3 regions of the Niveibacterium microcysteis genome follow, and region 3 is predicted to be linked to each of the others. Evidence: predicted binding sites of a transcription regulator. Region 3 holds the regulator's gene; each other region holds the start of a gene.

Region 1 (6,615 bases), 850 kb from region 3:
TGGCGCTTGCCGCGGTGGAATCTGCCCATCGCGCGCTTGCTGCCGGTGAGGCGGTCGACTACCCACGCCAGCGCGTGCGGGCCGGCGCCGTGATCCAGCACCTGCTGCAAGGCGGTCTGCTCGACGCGCGACGCGTCACCGGCTACAAGACCTATACCTCGTCGCGCGCCGGTGTGCGGTTCTGGCTTCACCTGTTCGATGCCGACAACGGCGATCCACTGGCGGTGATCGAAGCTGACCGGCTCGGCATGATGCGGACGGGCGCAGCAGGCGGCGTCGCGGCGCGCTGGCTCGCACGGCCGAACGCCCGCCGCGCCGTAATTTTCGGTGCCGGTTGGCAGGCGCGCGGGCAGATCGAAGCGTTGGCGCTCAGCCTGCCGATTGAACAGTTCTCCGTGGTCGCGCGCGATGCTGCGAAGTGCGATGCCTTCTGCGCCGAGATGACGGCGCAAGTCGGGCGCTCGGTGACGCCCGCCAAGGATGTCGAAGCCGAAGTGCGCGCGGCCGATGTGGTGGTCACCATCACCACATCGCCCAAGCCGCTGTTCGACGGCGCGTGGTTACCGGCCGGCTGTCACATCAACGCCGCGGGCTCCAACGCGCTGATTCGGCGCGAGATCGACGAAACAACCGTCGGACGCGCTGGCCTCATCGTCGTCGACACACGGGCGACGGCGTTGCGGGAAGCGGGCGATTTGTTGCCTGCGCTTGAGAAAGGGCGGCTGACCGAAGGGCGGTTGGTGGAACTTGGCGAGATCGTCGCAGGACATCGCGCGGGGCGCACCGATCCGGCCATGATCACGTTGTTCGAGTCGCAAGGCTTGGCGGTGCAGGACCTCGCGCTAGGCGTCGAGGTGCTGGCGCGCGCGCGCAGTGCCAAACTCGGCACAGCCTTGCCCTATTGATTTGACCGGAACCCGTTGCCCCCCGAGGCGGGGCGCGGCATGATTCCACCCTTGGTGAGCTTGTCCGCAAGTGGCACTTACCCCAATTTGGAGTTCCGCATGCCCAAAATCGTCCTGAGCATGGACGGCCTCGTGCTGAAGGAAATCGCGCTGGACAAACAGCGCATCACGATCGGCCGCAAGCCGCACAACGACATCCAGATCGACAACCTGGCGATCAGCGGCGAGCATGCATCGATTGCGACCATCCTCCAGGATGCGTTCCTTGAGGACTTGAACAGCACCAACGGCACCTATGTGAATGGGCAGCCGGTGAAAAAGCATGCGTTGAAGGATGGCGATATCGTCGAGCTCGGCAAGTACCGGCTCAAGTTCCTCAAGGACACGCCACCACCGGCGTCGGCCAACACCTTCGAGAAGGCCTTCGAAGTGCCGCAGGACTTCACGAAGACCCAGAACACCACGATGCGCGCTGCCGCCGACACCATGGTGACGGGCTTCGCGGAAGCACAGAGCGCGACGCAAGGGGTGACGACTGGGGGGCTCTCCGGCACCAATTGGTCGCAGCCGGAGGCGGACCAGGCTAACCAGATCGGCGTGGTGCAGATTCTCTCTGGCCGCAATGCGGGCCGCGAGCTTGAGCTGACCAAATCGCTGACCACGCTTGGCAAACCGGGCCTGCAGGTGGCTGTCATCACGCGCCGTGCGCATGGCTACTTCATTACGCATGTCGAGGGCACTGCTTTCCCGGTGGTCAACGGCCGTGAGATCGATGCGCAGGCGCATCCGCTGCAGGATCACGACGTGATCGAGCTTGCCGGCGTCAAGATGGAGTTCTACCTGCGCGCCGGCTGAGCGCTCGCAGGCGGATCGGGCCGTGGAGGTCAGGGTACTCGGCTGTAGCGGCGGCATTGGTGGGCTCGATGTCCGCACGACTTCGCTTCTGGTCGACGACGACATCCTGATCGATTGCGGCACTGGCGCCGGGGTACTGGATGTTCCGGCGCTGATGGCAATCGACCATGTGTTCCTGACGCATGCGCATCTCGATCACATTGCCTACCTGCCATTCATCATCGACACCGTCGGTGACTACCGCAGTCGCCCGCTGACCGTTCATGCGGCGCCGGAAACGCTGCGCATCATTCGCTCACATATCTTCAACTGGCTGATCTGGCCCGATTTTTCTGCGATACCGGATCGCGCGCATCCGCTGATGCGCTTCAACGAGTTGCGCATTGGCGAGTGGGCTGACATTGATGGCCGGCGGATTACAGCGCTGCCGGCGCTGCACGCGGTGCCCGCGGTCGGCTACCAGATCCGTTCCGAGACAGGGGCAAGCCTCGTTTTCTCGGGTGACACCACCGTGTGTGACGCGCAGATCGAGGCAATCAACGCAATCAACGACCTGCGCGCCCTGATCATCGAAACTGCGTTCCCGAACATGCAGCATGACCTGGCGCTCGCCGCGCGCCATCTGTGTCCGCAGATGCTGTTTTCGGTGCTTGATCGGCTGATCGTGTCGCCCGAGATCTATGTGACACACCTCAAGCCGGCGCAGGCTGCCGAGATCACCGCCGAGCTGGCGGCGTACAGCGGCCGTTTGAAGCCACAGATTCTTCGGAACGACCAGGTGTTCACGCTCTGATCCCGGCGCAAGCCAGGGTTGGTGGCAGTATCATCGGGCCTTGGCAGTAAGCCATCTGGGGGTTGATCGATGAGTGCCATTCCGGGGCGCACCAGCGCCGGCGATCTGAGCCGGCGGCTCGCGTTTTTCAAGGGCCTGCAGGCGCTGACGGCGCGCATACACGCCACAAACAATATCGACGAGATCATCTTCGAGCTCTCGGCCGATATCTGCAGCCTGTTTGGCGCCGAACGCATCACTTTATATACGGTGGACGAGTCGGGGGCGGCGATCGTCTCCAAGGTCAAGACCGGTCTGCATTCGATCAAGGCGATCCGGTTGCCGATCTCGGACCGCAGCGTCGCGGGCTACGTTGCCCTGCATAAGACGCTGCTCAACATCCACGATGTTTACGACGCGGCTGAGCTGAGCCAGATCTCGCCCAATCTTGAGTTTCGCCGCGAGGTGGATGAGCGCAGCGGCTACCACAGCAAGCAGATGCTGGTGGCGCCGATCATGGGGGCGGCGGAAAGCGAACTGCTTGGCGTTGTGCAACTGATCAACGCGCGGGATGGCTCGGCCTTTACCGCCATCGACGAAGAGGGGCTGCAGGGGCTTGCGCAGACTTTGGGCGTCGCGTTCGCGCAGCGTCTTTCCCAAGAGAAACCGCTACGCAACAAGTACGACTACCTGACGCGCACTGGCGCCGTGACTCCCGAGCAACTTGAGGAGATCGAAAAGCAGACCCGCGCGCGGAATACAACGATCGAAGCAATTCTGCTCGACGAAGTGCGGATAGCCGCAGCGCTGGTTGGTGAGTCGATGGCCCGGTTCTACGGCGTGCCCTACGAGCCGTTTCGGCAGGAGCGGGTCAAGTCAATGCATCTGCTGCGCAACATCAAGAAGGACTATGTGTTGCAGGCGGGTTGGCTGCCGCTGGAGGAGACGCAGGAAGGGATCATTGTCCTCACAACCGACCCCGAGCAGGTGCGCGGCGCGCGGGTGGCCGACAATGTCTTCCCGGGCGCAAAGCTATCGTTCCGCGTCACGACACGGCGCGAGTTCGAGAAGACGGCGCAGCAGTTGTTCGAGCAGGGCATGGATGAGGCTTCGGTGTCCGACATGCTGTCTGGCCTGGGCGACGACGAGCGCGACGCGCCGTCGCAGGACGAAATCTCCGCGGCCGCCGACAACGAACTCGTCAAGCTGGTCAACAAGATCATCATCGAGGCGCATCGGCAGGGCGCCTCGGATATCCACATCGAGCCGCGCCCGGGCAAGGAAAAGACGCTGATCCGTTTCCGCAAGGACGGCTCACTGGTGCCGTACATCGAGGTACCTGCGAGTTACCGCAACCCGCTGGTCACGCGCATCAAGATCATGTGCGACCTCGATATCTCCGAACGCCGCAAACCGCAGGACGGCAAGATCCGCTTCCGCAAGTACGGGCCCTTGGATATCGAGCTGCGCGTCGCGACCATCCCGACCGCGGGCGGCATGGAAGACGTGGTGATGCGTCTGCTGGCCAACGGCGAGCCGCTGCCGCTGTCGGATCTGGGCATGTCGCCGCGCAATCTCGAGCGCCTGCGCAACACGATCAACAAGCCCTACGGCATCTTCTTCTGTTGCGGCCCAACCGGCTCCGGCAAGACCACCACGCTGCATTCGATCCTGAAAGAGCTCAACACGCCCGACACCAAGATCTGGACCGCCGAGGACCCGGTCGAGATCACGCAGCGCGGCCTGCGCCAGGTTCAGGTCAACCGCAAGGCCGGGCTGGATTTCGTTGCGGTAATGCGTGCCTTCCTGCGCGCCGACCCTGACGTAATCATGGTCGGCGAAATGCGCGACAAGGAAACCGTGACGATCGGCATCGAAGCCTCGCTGACGGGCCACCTCGTGCTCTCCACGCTGCATACAAACAGCGCGCCAGAATCGGTCGTGCGCCTGCTCGACATGGGGATGGACCCGTTCAACTTTGCCGACGCGCTGCTCGGCGTGCTTGCCCAGCGCCTCGCCAAGCGGCTTTGTAAGCATTGCAAGGAGGCCTACCACCCCGACGACGAAGAGGTGGCGGCCTTGATCGCCGAGTACTGCGAAGACATGCGCCAGACGCCCGAGTTTCAGGCAGATCCGGCGGCCGCCGAGGCGGCGCTACTCGCCGAATGGAAAGCGCAATTCGGCCACGAAGGGCAGCTGCTGCTCTACCGAGCGCAAGGCTGCGAACACTGCACCGACGGCTACAAAGGCCGCGTCGGCCTACACGAAATGATGGTCGGCTCTGCCGAGGTCAAGCATCTGGTGCAGACACGCGCCCCGGTCTCGGAGTTGGTCACCGCTGCGCTAGCTGATGGCATGCGTACACTGCGGCAGGACGGTATTGAGAAGGTGCTGCAGGGGGTGACGGACATGAAACAGGTGCGGAAGGTGTGTATTCGTTAAATGGTTTGTCGTGCCGCGTCAGTCGATGTGACAAAAAACGTCACTCGCCGGCGTCGTGTCCGAGGCGGATGAGCTCGAGGCGCCAGCGTTGCGGCGCTCTACGCTGATTTTTGGGTAGTGTCATGACGCTGGCACGTAATCTGCTCATATGAACCCGAGCGGTGTCCCCGCCCGAATTTCTCAACGAGGAGAACAGCATGAAAAAGGTTCAACAAGGCTTCACCCTGATCGAACTGATGATTGTGGTTGCGATCATCGGCATCTTGGCTGCCGTGGCGCTGCCGGCCTATCAGGACTACACCGTTCGCGCAAAAGTTTCGGAAGGTCTCACTTTGGCGGAGTCGGCTAAGAGTGCGGTTTCTGAGGCTTGGCAGAACGATGGTAGCCTTGCGAACTTGACGCAAGCGACGGCCGCTGGTGCTGCTGGTTGCGCTGCCAACATCGTTTACTGCTTCAATACCTCTAAGTATGTTTCGCTGATTCAGATCGCAAGCGGCGCTGCCGGTAATGGCGAAATCACTATTACTTACGATACGACCGCAACGGGCATCCCGCAGCTGGCTGGCGCAAACACCCTGGTGCTTGTTCCGACTATCGGCGGTGTCGCATTGGCTGCTGGTTCCCAAGGCAACATCGATTGGCATTGCAAGGGCGCCGCTTCGACGTTCGGCCCTGGTACCGCCGGCACCGTTTCGGGCCGCTTCTCGCCGGCTAACTGCCGCGGCGCAGTCTAACTATCGAAGGGCCTGATGCTGCGGGTTCGCCCGCGCGGTTAGCACTAAGAGCCAAGGCGTTAGCCTTGGCTTTTCCTATTCTGAAGGCGAATCCATGAAGAAGCTTCGGGCTGCAGGCGTCCATTTCGCACTCAGCGCGTTGATTGTGGGCGGGTTTGTTGTTCTGACGCTTATGGTTTGGTACCCGACTCCTCTGGATCAGGCGTTAGGCGTCAATAAGGTGCTCCTTGTGCTACTCGGCGTGGACGTGGTGATCGGTCCGATGCTGACCTTCATCGTATACGAGCCCGGCAAACGCACCTTGTTATTGGATTTGACCGTCATCGCAATCGCCCAGTTCGCGGCCTTTGGCTACGGGGCCAACACGATCTTTGGCTCACGTCCTGCGTACGTGGTCTTCAACGTCGACCGTTTTGATGTGACGTCGGCATCCGAGATTGCTCCGGCAGAGCTTGCCGCAGTACGCGATCCAGCTTTCAAGTCGATTCCGCTTTGGGGTCCCGTCATCGTTGGCGCGCGGATTCCGACGGCGGTTGAAGAGAAAAATCGTATCCTGCTATCCGCAGCCAGCGGCGGGCCAGACCTGAACGCCTTTCCGCAGTACTTCCATTCGTACGAGTCGATGGCGGGTGATGTGCGGCAAGTCGCAAAACAGGTAGGTATGCTTCCAACCAAGGAGCAGTCGGCGGCTGTGGCTACCTGGCTGGCAGCACACGCCAAGCAGGCGGAGGACGTTCGGTGGCTTCCTGTTGCTGCGAGACGGCGCGATATGACGGCGATCATTGATGCCAAGACAGCAAAGGTGCTGGGCTTCGTCGACGCCAGTCCGTGGTGGGGGCGATGATGGGGGGCGGTGATCGAGGCTCGGGAAAGAACTGCGCACTTGCGTTGCTGTTTGCGTTACCTA
Region 2 (6,615 bases), 250 kb from region 3:
CGGCCGCGGCACGGCGCTTTTCCACTTCGTCAAGGCGGTGGCGCAGCGCGCTCAGCAGCGCACCACGGCGCTCGCGGCTGGCGACGAGGTCGTCTTCCAGGTAGGGGTTGCGCTGCACGACCCAGATGTCGCCCAACACTTCGTAGAGCATCCGGGCGGAGCGGCCGGTCACGCGCTCGGCGCGCAACGATTCGAGCACCGACCACATCTCCTCGCCGAGCAGGCGGATCACGATCTCGCGGTCGGAAAAGGAGGTGTAGTTGTACGGAATCTCGCGCAGGCGGGTCGACGCGGGGGTCTCGCGGACAAACTCGGGGGCGGCTTGCATCAGGGTGTCCTGTTTGTGTGCGGCACGGCACGCTTCTGGGGAAGCCGGCCATTTTATCCCGCCGGACCCGCCCATGCACCCGAAAATTCAAGACCTTACGGGCTGTGGGGGCAAGAAAATTGCGGGAATTGGGGGTTGGACACCGGGTCACGAACACAGTTCGGATGCTGCAGTGCAGCGGCCGCCCGGCCTTTGGCACGCCCCAAACCGGCCGACCGCCGCCGCAATCGGCTCAGCACCTTGCGTGGCGCCGCCGCGACAGCTGGCGCCTCAGTCGCGCGACCAATCCGGGTTGGGCAGCGCGTTGAAGGCGTCGCGCAGCGCCTGGCCCCATTCGCTGCGCACGATGCTGAAGTACGGGTCTTGCGACTCGATCGAGCGGTGGCGCGCGATGCGGCATTCGTCGGTGCGGATCAGCGCGAGATCGAGCGGCAGGCCGACCGACAGGTTCGAGCGGATCGTCGAATCCATCGAGATCAACGCGCACTTCGTTGCTTCGTCGAGCGAGGTGCCGCGCGTGATGACGCGGTCGATGATCGGTTTGCCGTACTTCGATTCGCCGATCTGGAAGTACGGCGTCTCGGGCGTCGCCTCGATGAAGTTGCCGGCGGCGTAGATGTTGAACAAGCGCGGGCGTTCGCCGCGAATCTGCCCGGCGAGGATCAGGCTGGCGGAAAAATCGATGCCGAAGGCCTGCAGCGATTCGGCGTCGCGCCGGTGCACGTCGCGAATCGTGTCGCCAACATGGCGCGCCGCCTCGAACAGGTTGGGCACGCTCCACAGGCTGGTGCCCTCGGTGCTGCTGAGGCGTTCGTTGAGCATCGTCACGATCGCCTGCGTGATCGCGAGGTTGCCGGCCGTCATCAATACCATCACCCGCTCGCCCGGGCGCTCGAAGACATTGAGTTTGCGGAAGGAGTTGATGTGATCAACGCCGGCATTGGTGCGCGAGTCGGACAGGCACACGATGCCGGCGTCGAGGAGCATGCCGACGCAGTAGGTCATGGGAAAAGGCTTGGTCGCAGAAAGGCGGGATTGTCGCCGCCCTTGCGGGGCGGGGCCAGCGCTTGTTCGCGGCGACCGTGCGGGCCGCCGCGAACCATGGATCAGCCGGGCGGCGCGCCGCGCTCGGCCGGTGTCAGTTGCCAGGGCTCAGGCGCAAAGCGCCCGGCTTCGGGCTGCAGTGTGTAGGGCGTGTCTTCCAGCGGATTGGTCCACAACGCAAGCATCGCAGCGGGCGGCGTGGCAGGCGCGTCGGGCGTTGGCTGATTCGGGTGCGAACGGGTCATGGCAAGCCTCCTCAGGTGGTAACGGGAACCAGGAAGTCGTCGGAGATGCGCTGGCCGAGATCGAGGATGCGTTCCAGCGCGCTGTCGAGGTAGGGATGCAAACCGTCGCGCATCAGTTCCTCGATGCGGCCGAACCGCAGGCTCGCCTCGAACTCGCCGGCGCGGCGCTGGGTCTCGGCCGAACGGCCGTTCGCCACCGCCTGCAGCAGGCCGTACACCTCGCGCATGCAGTAGGCGAGCGAACGCGGCATGTCCGGGCGCAGCAGCAGCAGCTCGGCAACGCGGCTCGGCGTGATCTGATCGCGATACACGCGGCGGTAGATTTCGAAGGCCGACACCGAGTGCAGCAGCGCGCTCCACTGGTAGTAGTCGACCGCGGCATCGTTCGGTGTGTGGGCGCCGCGCAGCAGGTGGTACTTCACGTCGAGGATGCGCAGGGTGTTGTCCGCGCGCTCGATGAAGGTGCCCAGCCGGGTGAAGTGGAAGGCCTCGTCGCGCAGCATGGTGCCGACGGTGACGCCGCGCGACAGGTGTGAGCGGTACTTCACCCAGTCGAAGAACTCGGTCGGGCCGGTTTCGGCGAGGCGCGAAGGGGCGAAGTCATTCACCTTCAGCCAGGTCGCGTTGATGGCCTCCCACAGCTCGGAGGTCAGCGTGCCACGCACGGTGTGCGCGTTTTCGCGCGCCGCGCGCAGGCAGGAGACGATGCTCGACGGGTTGTCGCGGTCGAACATCAGGAAGTGCATCACCGTGTCGGTGTCGATCACGTCATGTTGTGCGCGGTAGGCGCCCAGCATGCCCATGATGTCGAGCGTGGCGGTCCACTGCCGTTCGATCTCGCCGGCGCTCTGCGGCAACAGCGACATGCGGTGGTGCACATCGAGGATGCGCGCGAGGTTTTCGGCGCGCTCCATGTAGCGCGCCATCCAGTAAACGTGGTCTGCGGTACGGGACAACATGTTTTCAGGCCTCCAGTACCCAGGTGTCCTTGGTGCCCCCGCCCTGCGAGGAATTCACCACCAGCGAGCCTTCCTTCAGCGCGACGCGCGTGAGGCCGCCGGGTACGAAACGGATCTCGCTGCCCGAAAGGACAAAGGGCCGCAGGTCGATATGGCGCGGCGCGATGCCGGATTCGACGAAGGTCGGGCAGGTGGACAGCGCGAGCGTTGGCTGGGCGATGTATTTCTCCGGCGCGGCGATGATGCGCTGGCGGAAGGCTTCAATCTCCGCCTTGGTCGATGCCGGCCCGACCAGCATGCCGTAGCCGCCGGCGCCGTGCACTTCCTTCACCACCAGTTCGGCCAGGTGATCGAGCGTGTAGGCCAGATCGTCGGGCTTTCTCAGCATGTAGGTCGGCACGTTGTTGAGCAGCGGTTTCTCGCCAAGGTAGAAGCGCACCATGTCCGGCACATACGGGTAGATCGACTTGTCGTCCGCCACGCCCGTGCCGATCGCGTTGGCGAGCGTGACCTTGCCGGCGCGATACGCGGCAAACAGGCCCGGCACGCCGAGCATCGAATCCTTGCGGAAGGCCTGCGGATCGAGGAAGTCGTCGTCGATGCGGCGGTAGATCACGTCCACCTTGCGGCGGCCGCGGGTGGTGCTCATGAACACGCCTTCGTGGGTGACGAAGAGATCGCGCCCTTCGACCAGTTCGATGCCCATCTGCTGCGCGAGGAAGGCGTGCTCGAAGTAGGCGCTGTTGTAGCTGCCGGGCGTGAGCAGCACCACGGTCGGGTCCGACACCCCGTTTGGCGCGACGGTGCGCAGCGTATCGAGCAGCAGGTCCGGGTAGTGCTCCACCGGCGCGATGCGGTGGGTGGCGAAGAGGTCGGGGAAGAGCCGCATCATCATGCGGCGGTCTTCGATCATGTACGAGACGCCGGACGGCACGCGCAGGTTGTCTTCCAGCACGTAGAACTCGCCGGCGCCGGCACGCACGATGTCGACGCCGGAGATGTGCGAATAGATGCCGCCAGCGACGTCCACGCCCTTCATCTCGGGCCGGTACTGCGCGTTCTGCAGCACCTGCTCGTAGGGAATCACGCCGGCCTTGAGGATCTCCTGGTCATGGTAGATGTCATGCAGGAAGGCGTTGAGCGTGCGGATCCGCTGCGACAGGCCGGCGGAAAGCTGCTGCCATTCGGCAGCCGGAATGATGCGGGGAATCAGGTCGAACGGAATCAACCGCTCTGTCCCCGCCGCCTCGCCATACACGGCGAAGGTAATGCCGACGCGCCGGAACAGCGCATCGGCCTGCACCCGCTTGCGCTCGATGCGTGAAGACGCGGTCGCCTCCAGCCAGCGCTCAAAGGCTTCGTAATGCGGCCGTGTCTCGCCAGCCGCGCCGTTCATCTCATCGAAGAACGCCCCGTTTGCTCCCATGCTCGCCTCCGCGTACGGCTCGCTGCGTTGCGAGCCGGCAGCAGGGGCTTTGCGAGAACTGTGCCAACCGGAAAACATGGGCTTTCCGGGTCTTCCAGGGCCGCTCATGCACGCTTACGGCGCGCGAAAACGATGGGGCGACGCGGCGGCGCACCAATCCGGCGCATCGCCCGGACGCGCCCCGTCGTGGTGCGTGCCCGCTCAGTCCAGCGTCTTGCGGAAGCGTTTGAGCCCGATGGCCAGCACGACGGTGATGAACAACAGCAGCGGCCACAGGTGTGGCCAGATCTCGACGAAACCGTTGCCCTTGAGCATCACCCCACGCGCCAGCCGCAGGAAATGGGTCAGTGGCAGCGCCTCACCGATGAACTGCGCCCAGCCCGGCATGCCACGGAAGGGGAACATGAAGCCGGACAGCAGGATCGACGGCAGGAAGAAGAAGAAGGTCATCTGCATCGCCTGCATCTGGTTGCGCGCCACGCTCGAGATCGTGATGCCGACGACCAGGTTGGCGGCGATGAAGACCAGCACGCCGAGCAGCAGTACCGGCTTGGTGCCGATGAACGGCACGTTGAACAGCAATCGCGCGGCAATCAGGATCAGCACCACCTGCACGAAGCCGATCAGGATGAAGGGCAGGATCTTGCCGACCATCACCTCTACCGGCCGCACCGGCGTGGCGAGCAGGTTCTCCATCGTGCCGCGTTCGACTTCGCGCGTCAGCGCGAGCCCGGTCATCATGATCATCGTCATCGTCAGGATCACGCCCATCAGGCCGGGGACGACGTTCCACGCGGTGAGCCCGTCCGGGTTGTAGCGGCGCTGCACCACCACGTCGAACGGCGGTGGCGCGGCGGCGTGGGAAGCCAGCGGGCCACCCAGGTCTCGCGCGAGCGCGCCGGGCGCCAGCTGGTTGAGCGCGGCGATGGCGTTGCCGGTGGCCGTTGGGTCGGTCGCATCGGCGTCGAGCAGCACCTGAGCGCGTTCGCCGCGGATCAGCTTGCGCGAGAAATCTGGCGGGATCACCAGCGCGAACTGTGCGCTGCCCTCGGCGAGCATGCGGTCAGCGTCGGCCTGCGTGGCAGAGGTGCTGAGGATGTCGAAGTAGTCTGACACCGTCAGCGCGGCGGTCAGGCTGCGCGCAAATGCGCTCTGCTCCTCGGCCACGACCACGGTCGGCAGATGCTTGGGGTCGCCGTTGATTGCGTAGCCGAACAGCGTCAGCTGGATGATCGGTATGCCGACCATCATCGCGAAGGTCAGCCGGTCGCGGCGCAGCTGGATGAATTCCTTGCGCATCACGGTGATCAGGCGCGCAAACGACAAGCCGCGCAGCAGGGCGAACATGTCAGTGCGCCTCCTGGAAGTTGTCGCGCGTCTGCCCCATCAGATGGATGAACACATCCTCCAGCTGCGGCGCCGCCGCCGACCATTCGAGCGCCGGCTCGTCGCGCCACGGCGCGATCGCGGCGACCAGCGCCGCCGCATCACTGCCGCTGACATGCAGGGTGTTGCCAAAGCGGGTCAGCATGTCGACACCGGGTGCGCCGCGCAGCTGTGCCGCCAGCGGCGACACATCGTTGCCACGCACATGCCAGGTCGCAAACCCGCTGCGTTCCACAAGCTGTGCCGGCGTGCCCAGCGCCAGTAGCTGACCGTAGGCGATGTAGCCGAGACGGTGGCAACGCTCCGCCTCATCCATGTAGTGGGTGGACACCAGCACGGTGATGCCTTCGGCGGCGAGTGCGTGGATCTCTTCCCAGAAGTCGCGTCGCGCCTTGGGGTCGACGCCGGCGGTGGGCTCGTCGAGCAGCAGCAGTTTAGGTTCGTGCAGCATGCACGCCGCCAGCGCCATGCGCTGCTTCCAACCGCCGGAAAGCCCGCCGGCAAGCTGGTTCGCACGGCCACCGAGGCCGAGGCGCTCAATCGCGGTATCCACCCGCTGGCGGCGGCGGTCCATCTGGTACACGCCGGCCACGAAGTCGAGGTTCTCGCGGATCGTCAGGTCTTCGTAGAGCCCGAAGCGCTGGGTCATGTAGCCGACTTCGCGCTTGATCGCCGCCGCCTCGCGCAGGATGTCGTAGCCCAGCGTGTGGCCACTGCCAGCGTCGGGTGTCAGCAGGCCGCACATCATGCGGATCGAGGTCGTCTTGCCGCTGCCGTTGGGGCCGAGAAAGCCGAACACCTCACCCCGGCGCACCCGCATCGACAGTTGGTCGACCACCGTCTTGTCGCCGAAGCGCTTGGTGAGGCCAACCACGTCCACCGCACGCTGTTCGGGCGGAATGTCGAGCGGCGCGATCAGATCGTTCATTGGCCCGCCTCGGGCAACACGTCGACCGGCAGCCCAGGCGCCAGGGCTACTGCGCGTTCGGGTTGCGCCTCGGCCTTGAAGACCAGCTTGGCGCGGTTGTCCTTCGAGTAGATCACCGGCGGTGTGTATTCCGCGCTGCTGGCGACCCAGGTGACGCGCGCGGTGAAGCCCTCGCCACAACCATCGCAGAGAACGCGGATGCGCTGGCCCGGCCGCATCGCCGCGAGCCTGGCTTGCGGAATGTAGAAACGCAGCTTGGTGCTGCCCGCCGGCAACAGGCTGACAACTGGGCTGCCGGC
Region 3 (6,615 bases):
CGGGTTCGTCACGAGCACCGAGCTTGCCAAGCGCGCGCGACAGCAAGCCGCCACCTTCGGCGCCGCCGAGCGTCACCAATGTCGTTTGCGGTGGGTAGCAAACCCCCACGTCTGCACAGCCTTGGTATGTAACGCTCAGCTGTTGTCCGTTGCCGAGCGCTCCGGACGCAACGGGCACCGAGACTGCGAGGTCGCCGCGGAAAATCTCCACTTCACCGAAGAACTCGTCCTGCTTTCGCTCGCCGGCAGGGTAGCTGGCGGGTGCGAGCGTCAAGGTAGCGTCCTTGGGCTCGAATGCGAACCGATGCTTGTAGAGGTAGTAACCCTTCTCGATCGCAAAATGCAGCGAAATCGTCTTCGAGTCCTTGGCTTCGGCCGTGACGCCGAACGCCTTCTCGGGTTCCAGCAATTCCGGCGCCGCAAGGGCGCTTGTTGTGAGGCAGCAAAGCAACAGCGAGATCAGGAACTTCATCGGTCGTGTTTCTAGAGCCCGTCGGGCAATTGTTCGTCAGGTTCGGTCATCGCGACCACCCATTGCAGGTAGGCCGCGGCGCCGCGATTTGCTTCAACTGCGAGAATCTCTGGCACCTCATAGGGGTGCTCGGCTAGCAACGTTGCTTCGAGCGCCGCGTAGCGGGATGCGGCGGTCTTGATCAGGACCGGCACTTCCTCTGCCTGTTCGACGGCGCCTTGCCAGCGATAGATCGAACGAATCGGCGCAAGGATGTTGACGCAGGCGGCGAGCCGACGTTCCACAAGACGCTGCGCGATGCGTTCTGCCGTCGCCGCGTCAGGAAAGTTGCACATCACGATCAGCACAGGCTCTGTCATGGCCTTACCCCTGAGGACTCCGCCTCTGAATTCTAGCGGCAGCGGCCAGCCGCGCCTTGGCTCCAAACAAAAACCCCGCCTAAGGGCGGGGTTTGGTCGCAGCGGCGAGGGTTCAACCCTTAAGGCATTCGCTCATGAACTTCTTGCGGTCGTCACCCGTCTTGCCGGTTGCCTTTTCGTTGCAGACTTTCATCTTGTCTTGCTGAGAGGTGCTGGACTTGGCGTCCGCTTTCGCATCGGCGGCGGGCGCGCCAGCGGGTTTGGCGCTGAGGCAGTCGCTCATGAACTTCTTGCGTTCATCGCCCTTCATGCCCGTCGCCTTTTCATTGCAAACCTTCATCTTGTCCTGCTGGGCGCTGGGTGCCTTGGCATCGGCTTCGGCGGCAGCGGGCTTGGCGCTCAGACAGTCGCTCATGAACTTCTTGCGCTCATCGCCCTTCATGCCGGTCGCCTTCTCGTTGCAGACCTTCATCTTTTCCTGCTGCGCAGTCGGCTTCTTCGCCTCGTCGGCGGCGTGGGCGGGGAGCAGGGCGAACTGCGCGGCCAGAGCTGCAGCCAGGATCACAAGCTTATTCATGCAAGGCCTCCGGAGGAGAGATTGGGGTAGAGCCGCCACCGATGTGGCGGAAGGAGATGCGAGCGTTCGGGCTACAGGTCTTCTTCGTCGAGATCCAGCGCAGAGCGTTGGCGATCAACGAATTCCTGCATCGAGTCTATGCCACGTAACTGAAGAATGGTATTTCGCACCGCCGCTTCCAGCAACACCGCAAGGTTGCGGCCGGCGGCAACCGGCAGGGTGACGCGGCGAGTCGGCACACCGACGATATCCTGCATGTCGTCTTCCAGCGGCAGGCGCGGCATCTGCGCGCTTTCGCCGCGGATCTGGCGATGCAGATGTACCACCAGCTTGAGCTTCATCTTCCGGCGGCATGCGGTTTCGCCGAAGATCGTGCGGATGTTCAGGATGCCGAGGCCACGGACTTCCAGGAAGTCCTTCAACATTGGCGGGCAGCGCCCTTCCAGCACACCTGGCGCGATGCGCGACACTTCGACCACGTCGTCCGCGACGAGACCGTGACCGCGCGAGATCAGTTCGAGCGCAAGCTCGGATTTGCCGGCGCCGGAATCGCCGGTGATCAGCACGCCGAGCCCGAGCACATCCATGAACACGCCGTGCAGCGAGGTTTTCTCGGCAAGGTTGCGCGCAAGATAGGTGCGCAGCGAATCGATCACGCGGGCCGTCTCGGCCGAGGTCGTGAACATTGCGACGCGTGCGCTTTCGAACGCACTCTGGATCAGCGGCGGCACTTCACATCCGTCCGCCACGATCATCGCTGGCGGGTGCGCCAGCAGGATGCTTTCCAGCTGATGCTGTACCTTGTCGCGTGCCTGGCGACGAATCCAGCCCAGCTCCGCCTCGCCCATCACCTGAATGCGGTTCGGGTGGATGATGTTGAGGTGGCCTACCAGCTCGGCTGGCCACACTTTCTCGTTTGGAACCTGAACCTCGACATCGAGCGGGCCGGCGAGATGGCTCAGGCCGAGCCGGTCGCGGTTGTCCTCGTAGATCCGGGCGACGCTAGTTCGCCGCATTCGGGTTCCAGTTCACGAACAGGGTGTGGGCCTCGGACGCATCACTGGCCTGCGCCAGTGCATCGCGGAAGCTGCGGTCGGAGAACATCTGTGCGAGCTCCGATAGCAGTCGCAGGTGGTGCTCGGTGGCGCTTTCCGGCACCAGCAGCACGAACATCAGATTCACCGGCTTGCCGTCCGGGGCCTCGAATGGCACGGGCTGCGCAAGGCGGATGAAGGCACCGACGGCGTCGCGCAGGCCCTTGATACGGCCGTGCGGAATCGCAATGCCTTGTCCAAGGCCGGTGGAGCCGAGCTTTTCACGCGTGAAAAGCGCGTCGTAGACGGCGCTGCGCGCGAGTCCCTGATGGTTTTCGAAGAGCAGGCCAGCCTGTTCGAAGACGCGCTTCTTGCTGCTCGCCTCAAGATCGACGAGCACATTGGACGGCGGCAGCAGCGGGGCGATGAGATTCATGCTTGGGGTTCAGAAATGCACTGCGCGCCCGAAGGCGCGCAGATCCGGGGTCAGCTCATGTTCGGCGCGGGGGCTTTCCGCAAGCTTACGCGCCGGGATTCACTAGAGCGACCGTGATTACGATTCTGCAGATTGGCGCTTGTGCGCCTCGTGGCCGTGATCGTAGGACTTTTCCTTGTGCTTGAGAACCTGCCTGTCCAGTTTGTCCGTCATGGCGTCGATTGCGGCATACAAATCTTCGTCAATGCTCTCGACGAAAATGTCCTTGCCGCGTACATGTACCGTCACTTCCGCCTTTTGCTTCAGCTTTTCCACCGACAGGATCACGTTAACGCTCGTGACGTGATCGAAGTGGCGAATCACGCGATCCAGTTTCGATGTTACGTAGTCGCGGAGCGCGGCGGTAACTTCGAGATGGTGTCCGGTGATGTTCAGGTTCATGATTTATCCTCTCAGATCATCTTGCGCTGGCTGACCGGCGGGATGTTGAGCGACTCGCGGTACTTTGCGATGGTTCGTCGCGCAACGACAATCCCCTGCTGGCCGAGAAGCTCGGCAATCCGCGCATCGGATAGCGGTTTTTTGCGATCCTCTGCCGCGACCAGCTGGCGAATCAGCGCACGAATCGCCGTAGCTGAACACGCGCCGCCAGAATCCGTGGCGACGTGGCTGCCGAAAAAATACTTCAGTTCAAGGATACCTCTTGGCGTGGCCATGTACTTCTGCGTGGTCACCCGAGAGATCGTCGACTCATGCAGATCAAGCTGCTCCGCGATTTCGCGCAGTGTCAGCGGACGCATTGCCACGTCCCCATAATCGAAGAACTGCCGCTGGCGGTCAACGATTGCCTGGGATACCCGCAGGATCGTGTCAAACCGTTGCTGCACGTTCTTGATCATCCAGCGTGCCTCCTGCAACTGCCCGGCCAGCGATCCGGCCGAGCCGCGGTTCTGCTGCAGGATTCCGGCGTAGAGCTGGTTGATCCGCAGCTTGGGCATCGCGTCCGGGTTCAGTGTCGCACTCCAGTGGCCGCGCACCTTGCGCACGATCACATCCGGGATCACATATCGCGTCTCGATTGCGGCAAACCGCGCACCGGGGCGCGGATCGAGGCTGCAAACGAGCTGGTGCGCCTCGCGCAGCGTTTCGTCGCTGCAACCCAGATGCCGCTTGAGTCGCACGAAATCCCGCGCGGCCAGCAGCTCCAGATGCTGCTCAACGATGATGATCGCGGCTTCACGCGCAGCGCTCTCAGGCAGCAGGCGCAATTGCAGCTTCAGGCATTCGCCTGGCGAGCGTGCGCCGATGCCCGGCGGATCGAGGTTCTGCAGGTGCGCGAGGGCGATCTGCAGCTCGTCGACGTCAACTTCAAACTCGGGCGGCAACAGCTCCAGCAGTTCGTCGAGCGGCTGGGTCAGATAGCCATCGTCGTCGAGCGCTTCGATCATGAAGCGCAGCAGCGCGCGATCGCGGTCCGACAGCGGCATCAGGGCAACTTGTTCATCCAGGTGGTCGCGCAGGCTCGTCTGCGCAGCACGGAATTCCTGGAAATCCGTTTCGTCGTCATCGTCGCGATTGCCGCTGCCGCCACCTTCGCCGGACCACTCGGTGGGGCCGTCGTCATAGCTGCCGGCATCGTCGAAGCTCGGCTCGCTCGGTTCGGGCGAGGTCTCGGCCGCTTCGGCCGCCGCATCGTTGGCGGTGTCGGTGCGTTCGTCGCCGCTCGGCGTGGTGGCGGATTGCCCCCAGGCTTCCGGGTCCGACTCGGCGTCTTCGCGTTCGAGCAAGGGGTTCTCGAGCAGCATGCGCTCGATTTCGCTGTTGAGCTCCAGTGTCGATAGCTGCAGCAGCTTGATCGACTGTTGCAGCTGCGGGGTCAGCGCGAGCTGCTGGGAGATGCGGAGCTGGAGCGAGGGCTTCATCGTGGGGGTTGCGCGATCAGAGTCGGAAATGCTCGCCGAGGTAAACCTCGCGAACCTTGTCGTTCTGGACGATTTCGTCGGGGCGGCCGCTGGCGAGCACCACCCCTTCGGTGATGATGTAGGCGCGGTCGCAGATGCCCAGCGTCTCGCGCACGTTGTGATCAGTGATCAGCACGCCGATGTTGCGATCCTTCAGGAAGCGGATGATCTTCTGGATATCGATCACCGCGATCGGGTCGACGCCGGCGAAGGGTTCGTCGAGCAGGATCACCTGCGGGTTGGTGGCCAGCGCGCGGGCAATTTCAACCCGCCGCCGCTCGCCGCCCGAGAGGGACATCGCGGTTGCATCGCGCAAGTGCGTGATGCCCAACTCGCCCAGCAGCTCATCGAGCCGCGCGGCGAGTTTGTCCTTCGGCAGCTTCTGCAGTTCAAGTACCGCGAGGATGTTCTCGGCCACCGTGAGCTTGCGGAATACCGAGTTTTCCTGCGGCAGGTAGGACAAGCCCAGATGCGCCCGCTTGTGGATCGGCAGGTGGGTGATTTCCTTGTCGTCGAGGGTGATCGTGCCGCCGTCGGCACGCACCAGGCCAACGATCATGTAGAAACACGTCGTCTTGCCGGCGCCGTTGGGGCCGAGCAGGCCGACCACCTCACCGCTGCCGACTTCGAAGCCGACATCGCGCACGACAGTGCGTGCCTTGTAGCGCTTGGATAGACCGCCTACCTTAAGCAGACTCATCGAACGGCTCTTTCAACACTTTTCTCACGACCTCCGCGGAAAACCCGCGGGCGGTCAGAAAGCGCGCCTGGCGCGCCCATTCCTTTGCATCGCCCGGCGTACTGCCGAACTTGCGCGCCCACACTGCACGGGCGCGCTCCAGTTCTGTCTCGCCCAACTCACTCGCCAGCGCTTCGGAGATCGTTTCCGGATCCACGCCGCGCTGTGCGAGTTCATGCTGGATGCGTCGCTGGCCGAGCCGGCCGGCACGGCTGCGCACGTAACTTTCGGCAAAGCGGCTGTCGGACAGCAGGCCCAGTTCGCTCATCCGGTCGAGTACCGCTTCGACCGCGTCCGGCTCACCGTGCGCGGCCAGCTTGCGCGCCAACTCGGCCCGGCTGTGTTCGCGCTGCGCCAGCGTTCGGAGCGCGCGGGCCTTCAGCTCGTCGCCGCTCATCGCCAATGTGCCTCGTTGGTTCAGGCCGCGGCGGCTTCCCCAGCCGGCAGTTCAGGCAGGCCCAGTTGTACGCGGATCTTGTTCTCGATTTCGCGTGCGGTTTCCGGGTGCGAGCGCAGGAATTCGCGCGCGTTGTCCTTGCCCTGGCCGATCTTCTCGCCGTTGTATGCGTACCACGCGCCGGACTTGTCGACAAAGCGCTGTTCGACGCCCATGTCGATGATCTCGCCTTCGCGCGAGATGCCCTCGCCGTAAAGGATGTCGAAGTGCGCTTCCTTGAACGGTGGCGCGACTTTGTTCTTCACGACCTTGACCTTGGTCTCCGAGCCGATGACTTCGTCGCCCTTCTTGATCGTGCCGGTGCGGCGGATGTCCAGACGCACCGAGGCGTAGAACTTCAGCGCATTGCCGCCGGTGGTGGTTTCGGGGTTGCCGAACATCACGCCGATCTTCATGCGGATCTGGTTGATGAAGATGACCATGGTGTTGGTGCGCTTGATGTTGCCGGTCAGCTTGCGCAGCGCCTGCGACATCAGGCGGGCCTGCAGGCCAGGCAGTTGATCGCCCATCTCGCCCTCGATTTCGGCCTTCGGCGTCAGTGCGGCGACCGAGTCGATCACGACGATATCGACGCTGCCGG

The links. The regulator sigma-54, encoded in region 3, starts transcription at its own class of promoters, with help from an activator protein. The targets are predictions, from matches to a motif close to TGGCACGCTTNCTGCTNA.
Region 1: JY500_RS04725 (pilin) is a predicted target of sigma-54. The motif match lies at 5,104-5,121, and genes of this name have one in related genera.
Region 2: JY500_RS21460 (circularly permuted type 2 ATP-grasp protein) is a predicted target of sigma-54. The motif match lies at 4,051-4,068, and genes of this name have one in related genera.

What each region holds. Positions count from the first base shown of each region.
Region 1 is NZ_CP071060.1:1,005,149-1,011,763, forward strand. Features, by position in the region: gene JY500_RS04705 (ornithine cyclodeaminase family protein) at 1-905, shown strand, start outside; gene JY500_RS04710 (FHA domain-containing protein) at 1,005-1,760, shown strand; gene JY500_RS04715 (MBL fold metallo-hydrolase) at 1,783-2,553, shown strand; gene JY500_RS04720 (GspE/PulE family protein) at 2,623-4,974, shown strand; gene JY500_RS04725 (pilin) at 5,172-5,708, shown strand; gene tfpZ (TfpX/TfpZ family type IV pilin accessory protein) at 5,803-6,552, shown strand; gene JY500_RS04735 (PglL family O-oligosaccharyltransferase) at 6,549-6,615, shown strand, end outside.
Region 2 is NZ_CP071060.1:4,726,874-4,733,488, forward strand. Features, by position in the region: gene JY500_RS21440 (DUF3683 domain-containing protein) at 1-328, opposite strand, end outside; gene JY500_RS21445 (proteasome-type protease) at 599-1,333, opposite strand; gene JY500_RS21450 (hypothetical protein) at 1,435-1,617, opposite strand; gene JY500_RS21455 (alpha-E domain-containing protein) at 1,629-2,576, opposite strand; gene JY500_RS21460 (circularly permuted type 2 ATP-grasp protein) at 2,581-4,002, opposite strand; gene JY500_RS21465 (ABC transporter permease) at 4,204-5,349, opposite strand; gene JY500_RS21470 (ABC transporter ATP-binding protein) at 5,351-6,316, opposite strand; gene JY500_RS21475 (HlyD family secretion protein) at 6,313-6,615, opposite strand, start outside.
Region 3 is NZ_CP071060.1:153,183-159,797, forward strand. Features, by position in the region: gene JY500_RS00670 (protein-disulfide reductase DsbD) at 1-472, opposite strand, end outside; gene cutA (divalent-cation tolerance protein CutA) at 484-831, opposite strand; gene JY500_RS22360 (PsiF family protein) at 944-1,408, opposite strand; gene hprK (HPr(Ser) kinase/phosphatase) at 1,480-2,424, opposite strand; gene ptsN (PTS IIA-like nitrogen regulatory protein PtsN) at 2,411-2,878, opposite strand; gene hpf (ribosome hibernation-promoting factor, HPF/YfiA family) at 2,996-3,319, opposite strand; gene JY500_RS00700 (RNA polymerase factor sigma-54) at 3,331-4,800, opposite strand; gene lptB (LPS export ABC transporter ATP-binding protein) at 4,817-5,539, opposite strand; gene recX (recombination regulator RecX) at 5,526-5,975, opposite strand; gene recA (recombinase RecA) at 5,996-6,615, opposite strand, start outside.